DNA from 3 places in the Streptomyces sp. NPDC001507 genome. Region 1 is predicted to be linked to each of the others. Evidence: riboswitches for the same ligand, from Rfam matches in the RefSeq annotation. Region 1 holds a riboswitch; each other region holds the start of a gene.

Region 1 (2,252 bases):
ACGAGGGGTCTCCTGTCTGCTGGTGTCTACTGGCGATTACACGGTTTGTCGATAGGTCGCTGCCATCACTCAAGTCAGCGTATCCGGTCAGGTTTCGATCACCGATAGCGCCCACGGTTACACCCCGGGCGCTATCGGATCACGACCGTTATGTTTTTGATCAGCTGATACGACCTGACATGCAATGACTTAACAGGAAGTGCGGTCAGTTGTCGCGAACCGAGGCCCAAGCCGTGTCCCGCACCGGTCTCCATGCCGGGCCCGGGTCCGGGGTGACGCGCCGCATCCGTCCGGCAACGAACCCTCCGGACGGCCGCCGCCCGGAAACCGCCCCACTCCCCCCGGCCAACGTCACCTGCCCGGGCGTACCCCTCTCCACCGCCCACCCGGGCCGACGGGGACACCCGATGCACGAACGGCGGCATCCCGCACCCGTCCGCACACCCTTCCTCCACGGGACCACGCACGGCGACCTCCACGTTCCGTCGGCCTACGTCCCCCGGCCTGCGCCTCCTGGATGCGCACGCTCCCCGGCCCGGCTCGCAGGGACATCTCATGCCCGGGTCCCCGCCCAGGCTGCCGTCATGTCAACGACTCACACCGCAGAGGAGGTTCCGCCCTCACGACGGGCACTCACACCGACGATCCCCGAGCCCCTGACACACCTCCTCCGACGTGACGAGAATCACGCATACGCACACCGACCCTCGACACGCTCCCGGCACCCGGACCGGCCAACCAGGAGCCTCACCTGCGCCGTTGAGCCCGGTCGGCGGCCCCCGCCCACTCCCTTCACCCGACCCGAATCAACCATAAGCTGATACAAGCCACCAATTCGGACTAATCTCGCTAATCATCCAGACGGGGACAACCGAGAATCCAACCCCAACGAATGCGAGCCGGGCGCTATTCCGCCGAACCAGGAAAAGGCAGTTTCCAATAGTCCCTGATGTCTGATTTGCCGCTATTGCGAATTCGTGAAGTAGGTCACGCGCACCCAAATGCCGCAAGGCGCGTAAGGCGCCCTTTCTTTCCTTTCCCTGTGGGCCAGTTGAGGGTTGGCAGTCGCAAAGGATCAAGCGGTTCATACGGCGCGGATCAAGGCCAATCGGCACGTTGTGTGAATCAGGCTCTTGTTCCGGACATGTGCTGTCGCATACGTTCCGGCTCGCCGGGCGGACGCCGAATCCTGCCGCCGCCCGTAATGACCCATCGACGAGTTCATTCGCACGGCAGGAGCGGGGGACCCAGGTAAGTCGCCGGACCGGGCGGCCGACGTCACAGAACAGACGCCGTTCCGGAACGGCTAGGGGTGAAGTCGTATCGCCTTCGGGCGGTGCGGCCGGGCACTCCCCGGGCCCGAACCCGACAGCTCACCTCGCAGGCGACGGAGAGGAACCTCGCCATGCCTGCTGCCGCCCAGCACCGCCGTCCCCGCCGTAACCGCATCGTCCGCACGCTCGCCGTCGTCGGCACCGGTGCCGCCGTCCTCGCTATCCCGCTCATCGGGGCGACGACCGCGTCCGCCGCCGGCTCCTCCGCCGCAACGGCCTCCACGACCCTCGCCGGGTACCCGAACAACCTCGACGGCTGGATCCGCGAGTCGCTCGCGATCATGCACGAGAAGAGCATCCCGGGCACCTACAACGGCATCTACCGCAACCTGATGCGCGAGTCCTCCGGCAACCCGCGGGCCATCAACCTCTGGGACTCCAACGCGGCGAAGGGCATCCCGTCCAAGGGCCTGCTCCAGGTCATCGACCCGACGTTCAAGGCCTACCACGTGGACGGCACGTCGTTCGACATCTACGACCCGGTCGCGAACATCACCGCCGCCTGCAACTACGCCGCCGCACGGTACGGCTCGATCGACAACGTCAACGGCGCGTACTGACCCGACCGACGCCCCGCGTCAGTCGAAGAGTCTTTCGAGGACGACGGCGATGCCGTCGTCCTCGTTCGACGTGGTGATCTCGTCGGCCATCGCCCTGAGTTCGGGATGGGCGTTGGCCATCGCCACCCCGTGGGCCGCCCACTCGAACATCGGGATGTCGTTGGGCATGTCGCCGAAGGCGATGGCCCGTCCGGGGCTCAGCCCCAGCCGGTCCGCGGCCAGCGCGAGCCCGGTCGCCTTGGTCACCCCGCACGGCTGCAGTTCGACGGTGCCCGGCCCCGACATCGTGACCGTCGCCAGCGATCCGACGACCGAGCGGGCGGTCGTCGCCAGTTCGTCGTCGGACAGGGTGTGGTGG
Region 2 (2,252 bases), on a different contig from region 1:
CGACTGATGCCAGCCCACCAGACGGGCGGCCTCACCGCTCGTGAGGCCGGCGCCGGTGCGCAGTGTGCGCAGTTCGGCGCCCAGTTTCCGGCGGCGTACCGCGGGACCGTTCTGCATGGGCTACTCCTTACTCCTTCCGAGCCGCCCAAATACGGTCTGAGGTCGCAGAGTTCACCGCTTCGAGCGACAGATATATGCATATCTTGGTGGATCGCTCCCCGTGACCGGCCCGGTAATGGCAGTCTGGCGAAGAAGCACCAGTCCGGGACCGTACTCGAACCATCCGCTCCGTGTCGGACTCCGGTCCCGAGGAAAGGGACGACGTCGCCATGGCAGACCACCAGGAAGCATCCGTCACCCTGCCGAGCGATCCCGCCTCGGTCTCCGCCGCCCGCTCCTACGTGCTGGACACCCTCGCGGAGTGGGGACTGCCACCGGAGACGGAGACCGCGGACACCGTCCGCCTCATCGTCTCCGAACTCGCCACCAACGCCGTGCAGCACACCTTCGGGCAGTCACCCACCTTCACCGTGGACCTCGTGCTCGACCGCGACGAACAGCTGAGCATCGGCGTCACGGACAGCCATCCGCGCTTCCCCAAAAGACTCCCCGCCGCGGTTCAGCAGGACAACGGGCGCGGCATGGTCATCATCCGCTGGCTGACCGCGGAGTGCGGCGGCAAACTCCGGGTACGGCCCACCCGGGAGGGCGGCAAGACCGTCTCCATCGAACTGCCCTGGACGGTCCCGGCGGGCACCGTCACGGCGGCCGGCCAGCAGGAACCGTAGCCCTGAGTTCCTGCCGGCCGGCCGACGCGGGAACGGGTCAGCTGACCCGGCCGTACCAGACGCTGCGCGTCCAGATCTTCTGGAGCTTGACCACGTCCCCGGTCTTCGGGGCGTGCCAGATCTTTCCCTTCCCGGCGTAGATGCCGACGTGGTAGACGCTGGACCCCGAGTGGAAGAAGACCAGGTCCCCGGCCTTGCGGTTGCCGGCCGAGATGTGACGGGTCTTGTTGTACTGCTGGGCCGCCGTACGCGGCAGGGTCTTGCCCGCCTTCTTGAACGAGTACAGCGTCAGCCCGGAGCAGTCGAACCTGTTCGGTCCGGTGGCGCCCCACCTGTAGGGCGAGCCCTTCTTCGAGGCGGCGATCTGCAGTGCCTTCGTCGCCATCGTGGCGGCCGAGGCGTCGGAGGCGACACCCGGTATCACGATCGAACCGCCCACGGCGGCGATGGTCAGTGCCGAGGCCGTACCGGCCCGGGCCATCAGCGACGGAACACGATTGAGCGCAGTCATGCGCAACCCTTCGTCAGCCGCCTGTGAAGGATGACCTGTCGGATTCGGGCTGGCGAAGTTGCCCGGCCGTGTCGCCACGGCTTCACCCCAAGGGCTGCTCGGCCCGGTCATGGCGCGACCGTGCCGGCGACCCGTCGTGCTTGGGTCCTCCACTCCTGCCGATGCACTTCTGTCGACGGGTCAATCCGGGCGGCGGCAGGACTCGGCGTCCGCCCGGACCGCCCCGCCGCTGTGGCGAGGGCTTGTCGTCAGACAGGGATCTTCACTCACGGGTGTCCGAAAATCCCAACGGAACCGGGGATTTGTGGGGTTACTCACCACCCACCCGTTCGGGTGGACAGCCCTGTGTTCGATTTTCCGTCAACTGCCCTGCGTAGCCCCGGACCTGCGCGGAAGCCGCCCGCGGGCACCCCCGCACAGGCAACCCGAGCGGCTTCCCCGGTCGGGTAAAACCACGCCACGCTCCGCCGAACGGCGGTAACCCCTTTGGGTCGTTTCGACTCCGCCCCGTCCGTCCCGTCGACGGCACGGACCGGAGTCCGGCGGGTGTCACCGTACGCAGTCGGGCGGGAGTACGACGCGAGCGGTCCGGCGCTCGCCGTCGAGCACCCGCAACGCGCGTGCCAGCGTGTCGCCGTGGAGCTCCGTCTCGCCCCGCAGATGCATCAGGGCCAGGGCGTCACGCAGCTCGGACGCCGCGCGTACCAGCGCCTGCGCGGCGCGCAGCCCGCGGTAGGTGTCCTCGTTGCGCGCCGGATTGATCCGGCCCAGTAAATCCACCACGTCCAGATAACGGTCGATCAGCTCGCCCTCGGCGCGGGTCAGCGCGGGCAGCGGCGGCAGCTCCGGCGGCAGCATCGGCCGCTCACCCCGCGTCCGGCAGGCCGGGCAGCGTCCGGCGGGTCGGCATCACCCGGTCCACCAGCCCGTAGGCCAGCGCCTGCGGCGCGTCC
Region 3 (2,252 bases), on a different contig from region 1:
CGGCCGGCTGGAGCGGGCGCTGGCGCGCGAGGGCGTCCGGCGCGGCGGCATCGACGCCCACGAGGGGTTCACCACCGCCGTACTCGCCGAACTCCCGCACGGCGACGGCACGCTGCGGCTCGTCAACCGCGGGCATCCGCCGCCCCTGCTGCTGCACGGCGACGGCGAGGTGTGCCCGGTGCGGGCGCCGGAGGCCGCGCTGCCGCTCGGGATGGGCGAGTTGGGGACGTGGCCCGACCGGGCGGCCGAGCACGCGTTCCCGAGTGGCGCCACGCTGCTGCTGCACACCGACGGCCTCTCCGAGGCACGGGACGCGCACGGCCGGTTCTACGACCCGCAGCGGCGGCTGACCGGCCGTACCGCCATCGCCCCCGGCGCCCTGGTGGCCCGGCTCGCGGCCGAGGTGCGCCGGCACACCGGCGGCGGCATGACGGACGACATGGCGCTGCTCGCCGTACGACGGCCCTGAACGGCGGGCGGTCACGCTCGGTGTCCGAGCGACCGCCCTGCGCATAACAACTGAGTCACCATCAAAACCTGTGTGACTCCTGAGCTGAGCAGCGCGCCCCGTCGACTCGACCGATTTTGACCGGTCGCGGCAGGTAAGTCCAAGCTTTGAAAGCTTAATGATCAAGACGAACTGCTTGGAATCTGGTAGCCGGGTCTATTAACGTTCGATAACGCAGCGCGGTCGTCCCAGCCGTCACCCGCGACGGCTCCGTGCGCACGCGCCGAATCCCGCAAGGGAACCGGGGAACCACCACCTTGGGGTGAATCGCACGGCTACCGCCGGGTAGGAAACGGCCGGTATACGCGCGTAGGAGACCTTCCCGCTCCGAACCCGTCAGCTAACCCGGTAGGCGGCGGAAGGAAAGGAGTGCGCCCGCGTGGCGTCCAACCCGCCTGCTCCGACAGCCCCGTTCGTGCCCAGCCAGCGCCGGCCCGAGACCTTCGCGTACGGCGGCTACAGCGCCGACGAGGGCCCCTTCGAGGAGTGGAACCCCACCGAGGAGTCCCTCTCCGCGGCCCGCGGCCGGCACCGGGTCGCCAAGCAGAAGGGCGGCGGGCTCGCCCGCAGCTCCACGGTTCTCGGTGTCGGCGTCATAGCCGCCGTCGGCGCGGGCGGCATGGCCAGCGCCAACACCGGCAAGCCGCCGGTCTCCATCTCGCTGCCCGACCTGCCCTCCTCGGTCGACGCCCTGCTCGGCGAGGGCAGCGGCCACCAGGCCACCCAGACCGCGCTCAGCAGCGTCACCACGACGACGGCCACCGACGCGGACTCCTCCTCGTCCGACGCCGGCGAGGCGCTGCGCAGCCGGATCATCGCCCAGGCCGCGCAGCAGCAGAACCAGCTCGACACCAAGGCCAGTGCCAAGGCCGTCGCCGCCGCCGACAAGGCGATCGCGGACGCCGAGGCCAAGGCGGAGAAGGCGGCCGCCGCCAAAGCCGCCGACGCCAAGGAGAAGGCCGAGGCCTCCGCGAAGCAGAAGGCCGAGCAGGCCCGCCTCGCCGAGCTGGCCAAGCAGTACACGCTGCCCGTCGTCTCGTACACGATCACCGGCACCTTCGGCCAGGCCGGCTCCATGTGGGCCTCCGGCTACCACACCGGCCTCGACTTCGCCGCGCCCACCGGCACGCTGATCAAGGCCGTGCACAGCGGCACGGTCACCGAGGCGGGCTGGGCCGGCTCCTACGGCTACCGCACGATCATCACCCTCGACGACGGCACCGAGCTGTGGTTCTGCCACCAGTCCTCGATCGGCGTCAAGGTCGGCCAGAAGGTCGCCACCGGCGACGTCATCGGCCGCGTGGGCGCCACCGGCAACGTGACCGGCCCGCACCTCCACCTGGAGGTCCACCCGAACGGCCAGGCCACTGCCATCGACCCCATGCCCTGGCTGCGCGGCAAGGGCCTCAACCCCTGACCCCGGCCCGTACCGCACCGACCGGCTCCCGGCGGCCCTGACGACAACCCCCGGCGTCAGGGCCGCCGGCGTGCCGAACCACGGATTCCGCTTTTACGAGAACTTCGTACTCGACGGGGATGGGTCCCCGGGCGGCCCGTGTTGAAGTGGAGCATGACTGCTCTTCGCAAACTCGGCTCCTCCGACCTCGAGGTCTTCCCGCTCGCCCTCGGCGGCAACGTCTTCGGCTGGACCGCCGACGAGGCCACCTCCTTCGCCGTCCTCGACGCGTACACCGCCGCGGGCGGCAACTTCGTCGACACCGCCGACTCGTACACGGCGTGGATC

The links. A riboswitch is a leader RNA that binds a small molecule or an ion and turns the genes downstream of it on or off. The one in region 1 is predicted to bind cyclic di-AMP.
Region 2: it holds a riboswitch for cyclic di-AMP, as region 1 does, so the genes downstream of both, ACFY0K_RS00260 (C40 family peptidase) here and ACFY0K_RS28435 (transglycosylase SLT domain-containing protein) in region 1, are expected to answer to the same signal.
Region 3: it holds a riboswitch for cyclic di-AMP, as region 1 does, so the genes downstream of both, ACFY0K_RS31980 (M23 family metallopeptidase) here and ACFY0K_RS28435 (transglycosylase SLT domain-containing protein) in region 1, are expected to answer to the same signal.

The regions. Positions count from the first base shown of each region.
Region 1 covers NZ_JBIAVV010000009.1:209,585-211,836, reverse strand. The annotation lists gene ACFY0K_RS28440 (polyprenyl synthetase family protein) at 1-2, opposite strand, end outside; cyclic di-AMP (ydaO/yuaA leader) riboswitch at 1,204-1,400, shown strand; gene ACFY0K_RS28435 (transglycosylase SLT domain-containing protein) at 1,406-1,894, shown strand; gene ACFY0K_RS28430 (HAD family hydrolase) at 1,913-2,252, opposite strand, start outside.
Region 2 covers NZ_JBIAVV010000001.1:49,994-52,245, forward strand. The annotation lists gene ACFY0K_RS00250 (helix-turn-helix domain-containing protein) at 1-117, opposite strand, end outside; gene ACFY0K_RS00255 (ATP-binding protein) at 330-788, shown strand; gene ACFY0K_RS00260 (C40 family peptidase) at 826-1,299, opposite strand; cyclic di-AMP (ydaO/yuaA leader) riboswitch at 1,303-1,487, opposite strand; gene ACFY0K_RS00265 (hypothetical protein) at 1,849-2,157, opposite strand; gene ACFY0K_RS00270 (ATP-dependent Clp protease proteolytic subunit) at 2,165-2,252, opposite strand, start outside.
Region 3 covers NZ_JBIAVV010000010.1:466,630-468,881, forward strand. The annotation lists gene ACFY0K_RS31975 (PP2C family protein-serine/threonine phosphatase) at 1-469, shown strand, start outside; cyclic di-AMP (ydaO/yuaA leader) riboswitch at 720-880, shown strand; gene ACFY0K_RS31980 (M23 family metallopeptidase) at 888-1,925, shown strand; gene ACFY0K_RS31985 (aldo/keto reductase) at 2,079-2,252, shown strand, end outside.